DNA from 3 places in the Microbacterium sp. 1S1 genome. Region 1 is predicted to be linked to each of the others. Evidence: predicted binding sites of a transcription regulator. Region 1 holds the regulator's gene; each other region holds the start of a gene.

Region 1 (2,241 bases):
TCGCGTGGTCGTTCGTCCGTGACGATCAGCCCTTGAGTGAGACGGCGAACCAGGTCGCGCTCGCTCTCCGCGACGAGATCGCCGACCTGGAGGCCGCGGGCATCCAGGTGATCCAGGTCGACGAGCCGGCACTGCGGGAGCTGCTCCCGCTGAAGCAGGCCGACCAGCCGGCGTACCTCGATTGGTCCGTGGCCTCCTTCCGGCTGGCGACGGGCGGCGCGGCGGCGGCCACGCAGGTGCACACACACCTCTGTTACTCGGAGTTCGGCGTCGTCATCGACGCGATCCGTGCGCTCGACGCCGACGTCACGTCGATCGAGGCGGCGCGCAGCCGCATGGAGGTCGTCGCGGACATCGCGGAGGTCGGTTTCGACCACGGCATCGGCCCCGGCGTCTACGACATCCACTCGCCGCGCGTGCCCACGGTCGAGGAGGTCGAGTCGCTGCTCCGGCGCGCGGTCGACGAGATCCCCCTCCGCCAGCTCTGGGTGAACCCGGACTGCGGACTGAAGACCCGTGGGTACGCCGAGACCACGGCATCGCTCCGCAACATCGTCGAGGCCACGCGCCGAGTGCGCGAGGACGTGGTCGTCACGGCCTGACGCGGCGATCCCCGACACGACGAAGGCCCTCCCGGCGCACCGGGAGGGCCTTCGTCGTGCGTCTCAGACGGCGCGCATGACGGCGACGACCTTGCCGAGCACGACGGCCTCGTCGCCCAGGATCGGCTCGAACGCGGAGTTGCGGGGGAGGAGCCAGGTGTGGCCGTCGCGACGCCGGAGGACCTTCACGGTCGCCTCGCCATCGAGCATCGCGGCGACGATCTCTCCGTTCTCCGCGGTGTTCTGCGAGCGCACGACGACCCAGTCGCCGTCGCAGATGGCGGCGTCGATCATCGACTCGCCGGAGACCTTTAGCATGAAGAGATCCCCCTTGCCCACGAGCTGCCGGGGGAGGGGGAAGATCTCCTCCACCTGCTGATCGGCGGTGATGGGGACTCCGGCGGCGATCCGACCGACCAGGGGGACCAGGGCGGCGTCACCGACGGGCGTCGCGACGTCCGCAGGGTTCTCGGTGCCGGTGCCGGTGCCGGGCAGGTCGATGAGCACCTCCATGGCGCGCGTCTTCCCCGGGTCGCGGCGCAGATAGCCGCTGAGCTCGAGCTGCCCGAGCTGGTGGGTGACGCTGGACAGGGACTTCAGACCCACGGCGTCGCCGATCTCGCGCATGCTCGGCGGGTAGCCGTTCTGCGCGATCGACGTCTGGATGACCTCGAGGATCGCCATCTGCTTCGGGCTGAGGCTCTTGCGACGGCGGGTGCGCGGCGCCTCCGACTCGAGGGCTGAGGTGTCGCTCATGGTGCTCCTTCACTGCGTGATCCGACGTGCCGCTTCGAATGTCGGTGGCTCGTGGTGGGGTGTCCTTATCGAAACCGTATCCGAGAAGAGCGCGGATCTGGAAGATCTGTTCGAGCGTGTCGGGCGATTCCTCGAATCGGGTTTCGAAGACAGCTTGACAGATGTTCGAAATCGAAGATATCTTCGGAACGTAGCTTCGCATTCGCGGCTCCCGGCCGAGACGCGGATGCGACAGCTACACCAACCTCCCCGGGCCGACGGCGCCGGGACAGCTAAGGAGCAGACATGAGCAGCATCAGCCTCAGCACCGCGACCGCCCTTCCGGCATCGGCCCGACCGGCCACCCGGCTGCGGATCACGGCACGCGGCCGGCGCACCCTGCTCGCACTCGCGTCCCTCCCGCTCGCGGCGGGCATCGCCTTCGCCGCCCTCAGCGGAGGTAGTGCGATCGCGTCCGGCGCTGATGTACCGGCTGCCTCCGTCGAGACGGTGACGGTCATGCCCGGCGACACCCTCTGGTCCATCGCGAGCACGATCGCGCCCGAGGCAGACCCCCGTGATGTCATCGGCGAGATCAGCCGCATGAACCTGCTGCGCGGCGGCGAGCTTCAGGTCGGCCAGGAGCTCGCGCTTCCGGCTCGCTACACGGACTGACAGCGGTAGGGCGCGCCTCGATCCTGGAAGAGGCAGGCAGGTTCCGGTGGTCTCGCTGCGGCCGTCACGATGGCCTCGGTGCCGCGCCGGCCTCTTAACATGGGAAGGGTGACCATCTCCCTCAACGATCTCCCGCTCCGCGACGATCTGCGCGGACTCACTCCGTACGGGGCGCCGCAGGCCCCACTTCCGGTGGCTCTCAACGTGAACGAGAACACGCATCCGGTGC
Region 2 (2,241 bases), 850 kb from region 1:
AGGAGATCGGCGACGTGCTGAGGGACTTCCGTCTGCAGAAGGGGCGGACGCTCCGCCAGGTGGCGAGCAAGGCTTCCGTCGCTCTCGGGTACCTCAGTGAGGTCGAGCGGGGGCAGAAGGAAGCGTCGAGCGAGATCCTCGCCTCGGTGGCCGAGGCCCTTGACGTGCCCATCTCCACGATCATGCGCGAGGTCGGAGATCGCATCTCCGTTCTCGAGGGCATCCAGGTCTTCCCGGATGTCGTTCCCGAGGACCTGGTCGCCTCCGTGGAGCCCGAGCTCTCGCTCCGCTGAGTCTCGGAGAAGGTCCCTATGCGACGCAGTGAGTTCCTCCGTGCCGTCGATGCCGAGTTCCAGGCCCGGGCCACGTCGCTCGTGAACGATCTGGTGCTGTCCGGCATGGACGGGCGCACGGCGGCCGAGGCGCTCGACGCGGGCGTGCCGCCGCGGAACATCTGGCTGGCACTCTGTGCGGACATGGACGTTCCCGAAGCCCGCCGCCACGGTGTCGGGCGCTTGGAGCCACGTGGCCGGTGACGCGACCGCCGATGTGCGGATGTCCGACACGCCGATGAGGGCGCGGTGTCGAAAATGTGTTCGAAGCGGGCGTAGTCTTCTGCACAAGTGGTGAATCGGATCTGATCCTCACGATCCGCGGCTTCTCGACGGAATGTCGGTGGCCCCTCGTACCGTGAGGACCAGGCTGAAAGCCATACGCCTTGTCGGAGAGTTCCTTCCAGCCGGAAGAGCCGCGACAGCCTACAGGCGGCAGCACACGCGCAGAAGGAGCACACCATGCCATCACCCGCTGACCGCGAGAAGTCCCTCGAGACCGCTCTCGCTCAGATCGACCGCCAGTTCGGAAAGGGCTCGGTCATGCGGCTGGGCAGCGATGAGCGGGCCCCCGTGGCCGTCATCCCCACCGGCTCCATCGCCCTCGACGTCGCTCTCGGCGTGGGTGGCCTGCCGCGTGGCCGCATCGTCGAGATCTACGGGCCGGAATCGTCGGGTAAGACGACGCTGACTCTGCATGCCATCGCCAACGCCCAGCGGGCCGGCGGGATCGCGGCGTTCATCGACGCGGAGCACGCTCTCGATCCCGACTACGCCGCGAAGCTCGGCGTGGACATCGACTCGCTTCTCGTCTCGCAGCCCGACACGGGTGAGCAGGCGCTCGAGATCGCTGACATGCTCGTCCGTTCGGGCGCGATCGACCTCATCGTGGTGGACTCGGTCGCGGCCCTGGTGCCACGCGCCGAGATCGAGGGCGAGATGGGTGATTCCCACGTCGGTCTCCAGGCGCGCCTCATGTCCCAGGCGCTTCGAAAGCTCACGGGTGGTCTCAACCAGACCAACACGACGATGATCTTCATCAACCAGCTGCGCGAGAAGATCGGTGTGTTCTTCGGTTCGCCCGAGACCACCGCGGGCGGTAAGGCGCTGAAGTTCTACGCTTCCGTGCGCATGGACATCCGTCGCATCGAAACCCTCAAGGACGGCACGGACGCGGTGGGTAACCGGACCCGCGTCAAGATCGTCAAGAACAAGATGGCACCGCCCTTCAAGCAGGCCGAGTTCGACATCCTGTACGGCGTCGGCATCTCCCGCGAGGGCAGCCTGATCGACTTTGGCGTGGAGCACGGCATCGTCAAGAAGTCCGGATCGTGGTACACCTACGATGGCGATCAGCTGGGCCAGGGCAAGGAGAACGCACGGACGTTCCTGCTCAACAACGCGGACATCGCGTTGGCCATCGAAAGCCAGATCAAGCAGAAGCTCGGAATCGGCGGCCCGGCTGCGGCCGCGGGCGCTGACGAGCTGGCCGAGCGTCGCCCGGCCTGATGACGGAGCAGCGTGGGGGCGATTCCGAACGGATCGCCCCCATCATCCCTCTCTTCGGCGGCTCAGCACGACACGATGGGTCGTCTGCGGCGCACGCGGACAGAGCCCCCGCACGCGAGCGTGGACGGAGCGTGCGGTCGGATGAGGGTGCGGGAGTATGGCGCTCGACCTGGGACGAGCCCGCGAAGGCACCGTCCCGGGTGGACGATGGGGACGGATCGCCCAGTGCGCGCCATCCTGCTCGCGGAGCGGCCGCCCGGGCTGCTGCCTCGGGTGCAGGCAAGGGCAGGCTGCGCGCCGTTAACGACCCGTCTCGGGTGGCGGGCACGGAGGAGGCCGGAGAGAGCGGTCCCTCGGCGGAGGAGATCCGTTCCGCGGCGGAGGAGTCGTTGGTGCGAAA
Region 3 (2,241 bases), 100 kb from region 1:
GCCGACGATGCCGATGCGGTCGCCCTCCTCGATGCCGAGGGTCACGGCGTCGAAGACGACGCGGGTCGGGTATTCGAGGTGCAGGGCTTCGGCCCCGAGAAGATGTGCCATGTCCTCTCCAGGGTAGCCGCGCCGGACGGTCGCCCGGTCAGACGAGGGACGGGGCGAAGAGTTCCGGTAGTGCGGCGGTGAAGACCTCGAAGTGGCTGTACCAGACGGTGTGGGCGGCGCCGGGGATGCTGCGCACCGTCACCCCGCCATGCTCGAACCGCCGGGCATCTTCGTCGGTGACCCAGGCGCTGGGCTCCGCGCGGACGACGATGGAGCCGGGCGCGGCGGTCCAATGGCCGTCGGCACCGCAGGAGACCGAGGCCGCCGTCGGCGGGTCGAACCGCTCGGCCGCCCGCGCCTCGACCGTGGCGTCATCCATCGAGTAGAACGGGCGCAGGCGGCGGAGCTCAACCGGCGACATCCGTGCGCGGCGGTCGTGCTCGTACTGCGACACGAGGGCAGCACGATCGTTGTGGCCCTGGAGGGCGAGCGGCGCGTCGACGTAGACCGCGAGGCCGGGGTCGAGGCGGGGAGCGGCGGCGGCGAGCACCGTGGCCCCGAACGAGTGCCCGACGGCGACGGCGAGCGGGGCGTGGTCCTCGGTGACGCGGGCCGCTTCCGTGGTGCGGCGGTGCCGCGCGAGGGTCTCGACGACGGCGTCGGCCGCCGTCTCGATCGTGAGCTCCGGATCACGCGGCGAGAGGCCGTGGCCGGGCAGATCGAGCGCGAGGACGCGGAAGCCGCGCTCCACGAGCAGCGGGACCACACGGTGCCAGCTCTCGGCGGACCCCATCATGCCGTGCAGCAGCACGGCGACGCGGTCGCCCTCCCCGGCTTCGATGACGTTCAGGAGCACGGAGCCAGTCAACCACGGTCGTTATCCTTTCGTGATACGACTTTCGGCCAGATTCCTTCGAAGCTTCGTTCGAATGTCGGTGGTCGGTGCTGGACTGACGTCATGCCCGCACTGCTCGATGCGACCGACTCCCAGATGGCGACGCTCGCCGATCTGGTGGCGGGGCTGGAAGCGGCGGAGAAGACACTGAGCAGCATGCACGCGGCTCGCGACGGGCTTCTCGCGATGGCGGGGCGCCTTGCGGTGGAGATCGCCCGCCAGGCCCGGCATCCGGACGGCGGCGACATGGCGATCCGCACGGTCGCCGCGGAGATCGGAGCGGCACAGCGGGTCAGCGACCGCACGATCGAGCGGCGGATGTCCCATGCCTCCTGGCTGGTCGAGCGGTTCCCCGCCGTCTGGGAGGCCCAGGGCGCCGGGCGGATCAGCGCCGCACACGCGCGGCTGATCGTGGCGGCGGGTGCTCATCTCGATGACCCGGACGACCGCTCGCGCTTCGCGACGGAGGCGATCGAGGTGGCCGCTGCGGAGTCTCCGAACCGGATACGCCGACTCGTGCGCCGACTGGCCGATCGCTTCCAGGAACGCTCGCTCGTCGAGCGACACCGCGACGCCAGGGAGCTGCGCCGGGTTTGGGTGACCGATCTGGATGACGGCATGGCTGAGCTCGGTGCGCGTGGACCGGCTGCCCTCGTGCACGGCATGTACGACCGGCTCTCCCAGATGGCGCATGCCGTGCGGGAGGAGAACGCGCGGGCTCGTCGTCGGGAGACGGAGGAGAGCGCCCTCGACGATAGGACCGTGGATCAGCTCCGCGCCGATCTGCTGACCGACCTCGTCCTGACGGGCGCTCCGGCCGGGCACGACACGGAAGAAGGACTGCTCTCGGAGCTTCGGGCGCGCGTCGAGGTCACGGTGCCGGTGCTGACGCTGATGCACGGCGAGCGGAAGGAGGCAGCGGACGGCACCCCGATCCTCCCCGCGGAGCTGGACGGGGTGATCCCGATCGACCCGGTCACGGCTCGCCGACTGGCCGGCGCGGCGAGCGGCTGGGATCGGGTGCTCACCCATCCGATCAGCGGCGCACTGCTGGCCGTCGACCGATACCGCCCGGGCGAGGGTCTCCGCCGGCATCTGCGGGCCCGCGATCAACGATGCCGCTTCCCCGGCTGCGGCCTCACGCCGCGGAAGTGCGACCTCGACCACAATCACGACGCGGCGCTCGGCGGAGAGACCGTGCACGACGACCTCGCGACCTTTTGCCGCCGGCATCACATGCTCAAGCACCACTCCCCCTGGCACGTCAAGCAGGGGCCAGGCGGTGTTCTGGAATG

Evidence for each region. Region 1 encodes LexA, which represses DNA repair genes until DNA is damaged. Its sites were predicted from a motif close to TCGAACANNTGTTCGA; they were not measured.
Region 2: a site for LexA is predicted at 585-600, ahead of recA (recombinase RecA). Genes of this name have one in related genera too.
Region 3: a site for LexA is predicted at 965-980, ahead of FY549_RS15970 (HNH endonuclease signature motif containing protein). Genes of this name have one in related genera too.

What each region holds. Positions count from the first base shown of each region.
Region 1 is NZ_CP043430.1:3,199,888-3,202,128, reverse strand. Features, by position in the region: gene metE (5-methyltetrahydropteroyltriglutamate--homocysteine S-methyltransferase) at 1-602, shown strand, start outside; gene lexA (transcriptional repressor LexA) at 666-1,358, opposite strand; gene FY549_RS15460 (LysM peptidoglycan-binding domain-containing protein) at 1,644-2,012, shown strand; gene FY549_RS15455 (histidinol-phosphate transaminase) at 2,121-2,241, shown strand, end outside.
Region 2 is NZ_CP043430.1:2,353,290-2,355,530, forward strand. Features, by position in the region: gene FY549_RS11320 (helix-turn-helix domain-containing protein) at 1-293, shown strand, start outside; gene FY549_RS11325 (DUF3046 domain-containing protein) at 312-536, shown strand; gene recA (recombinase RecA) at 795-1,841, shown strand; gene FY549_RS16770 (regulatory protein RecX) at 2,234-2,241, shown strand, end outside.
Region 3 is NZ_CP043430.1:3,303,965-3,306,205, forward strand. Features, by position in the region: gene FY549_RS15960 (ABC-F family ATP-binding cassette domain-containing protein) at 1-111, opposite strand, end outside; gene FY549_RS15965 (alpha/beta fold hydrolase) at 149-907, opposite strand; gene FY549_RS15970 (HNH endonuclease signature motif containing protein) at 1,010-2,241, shown strand, end outside.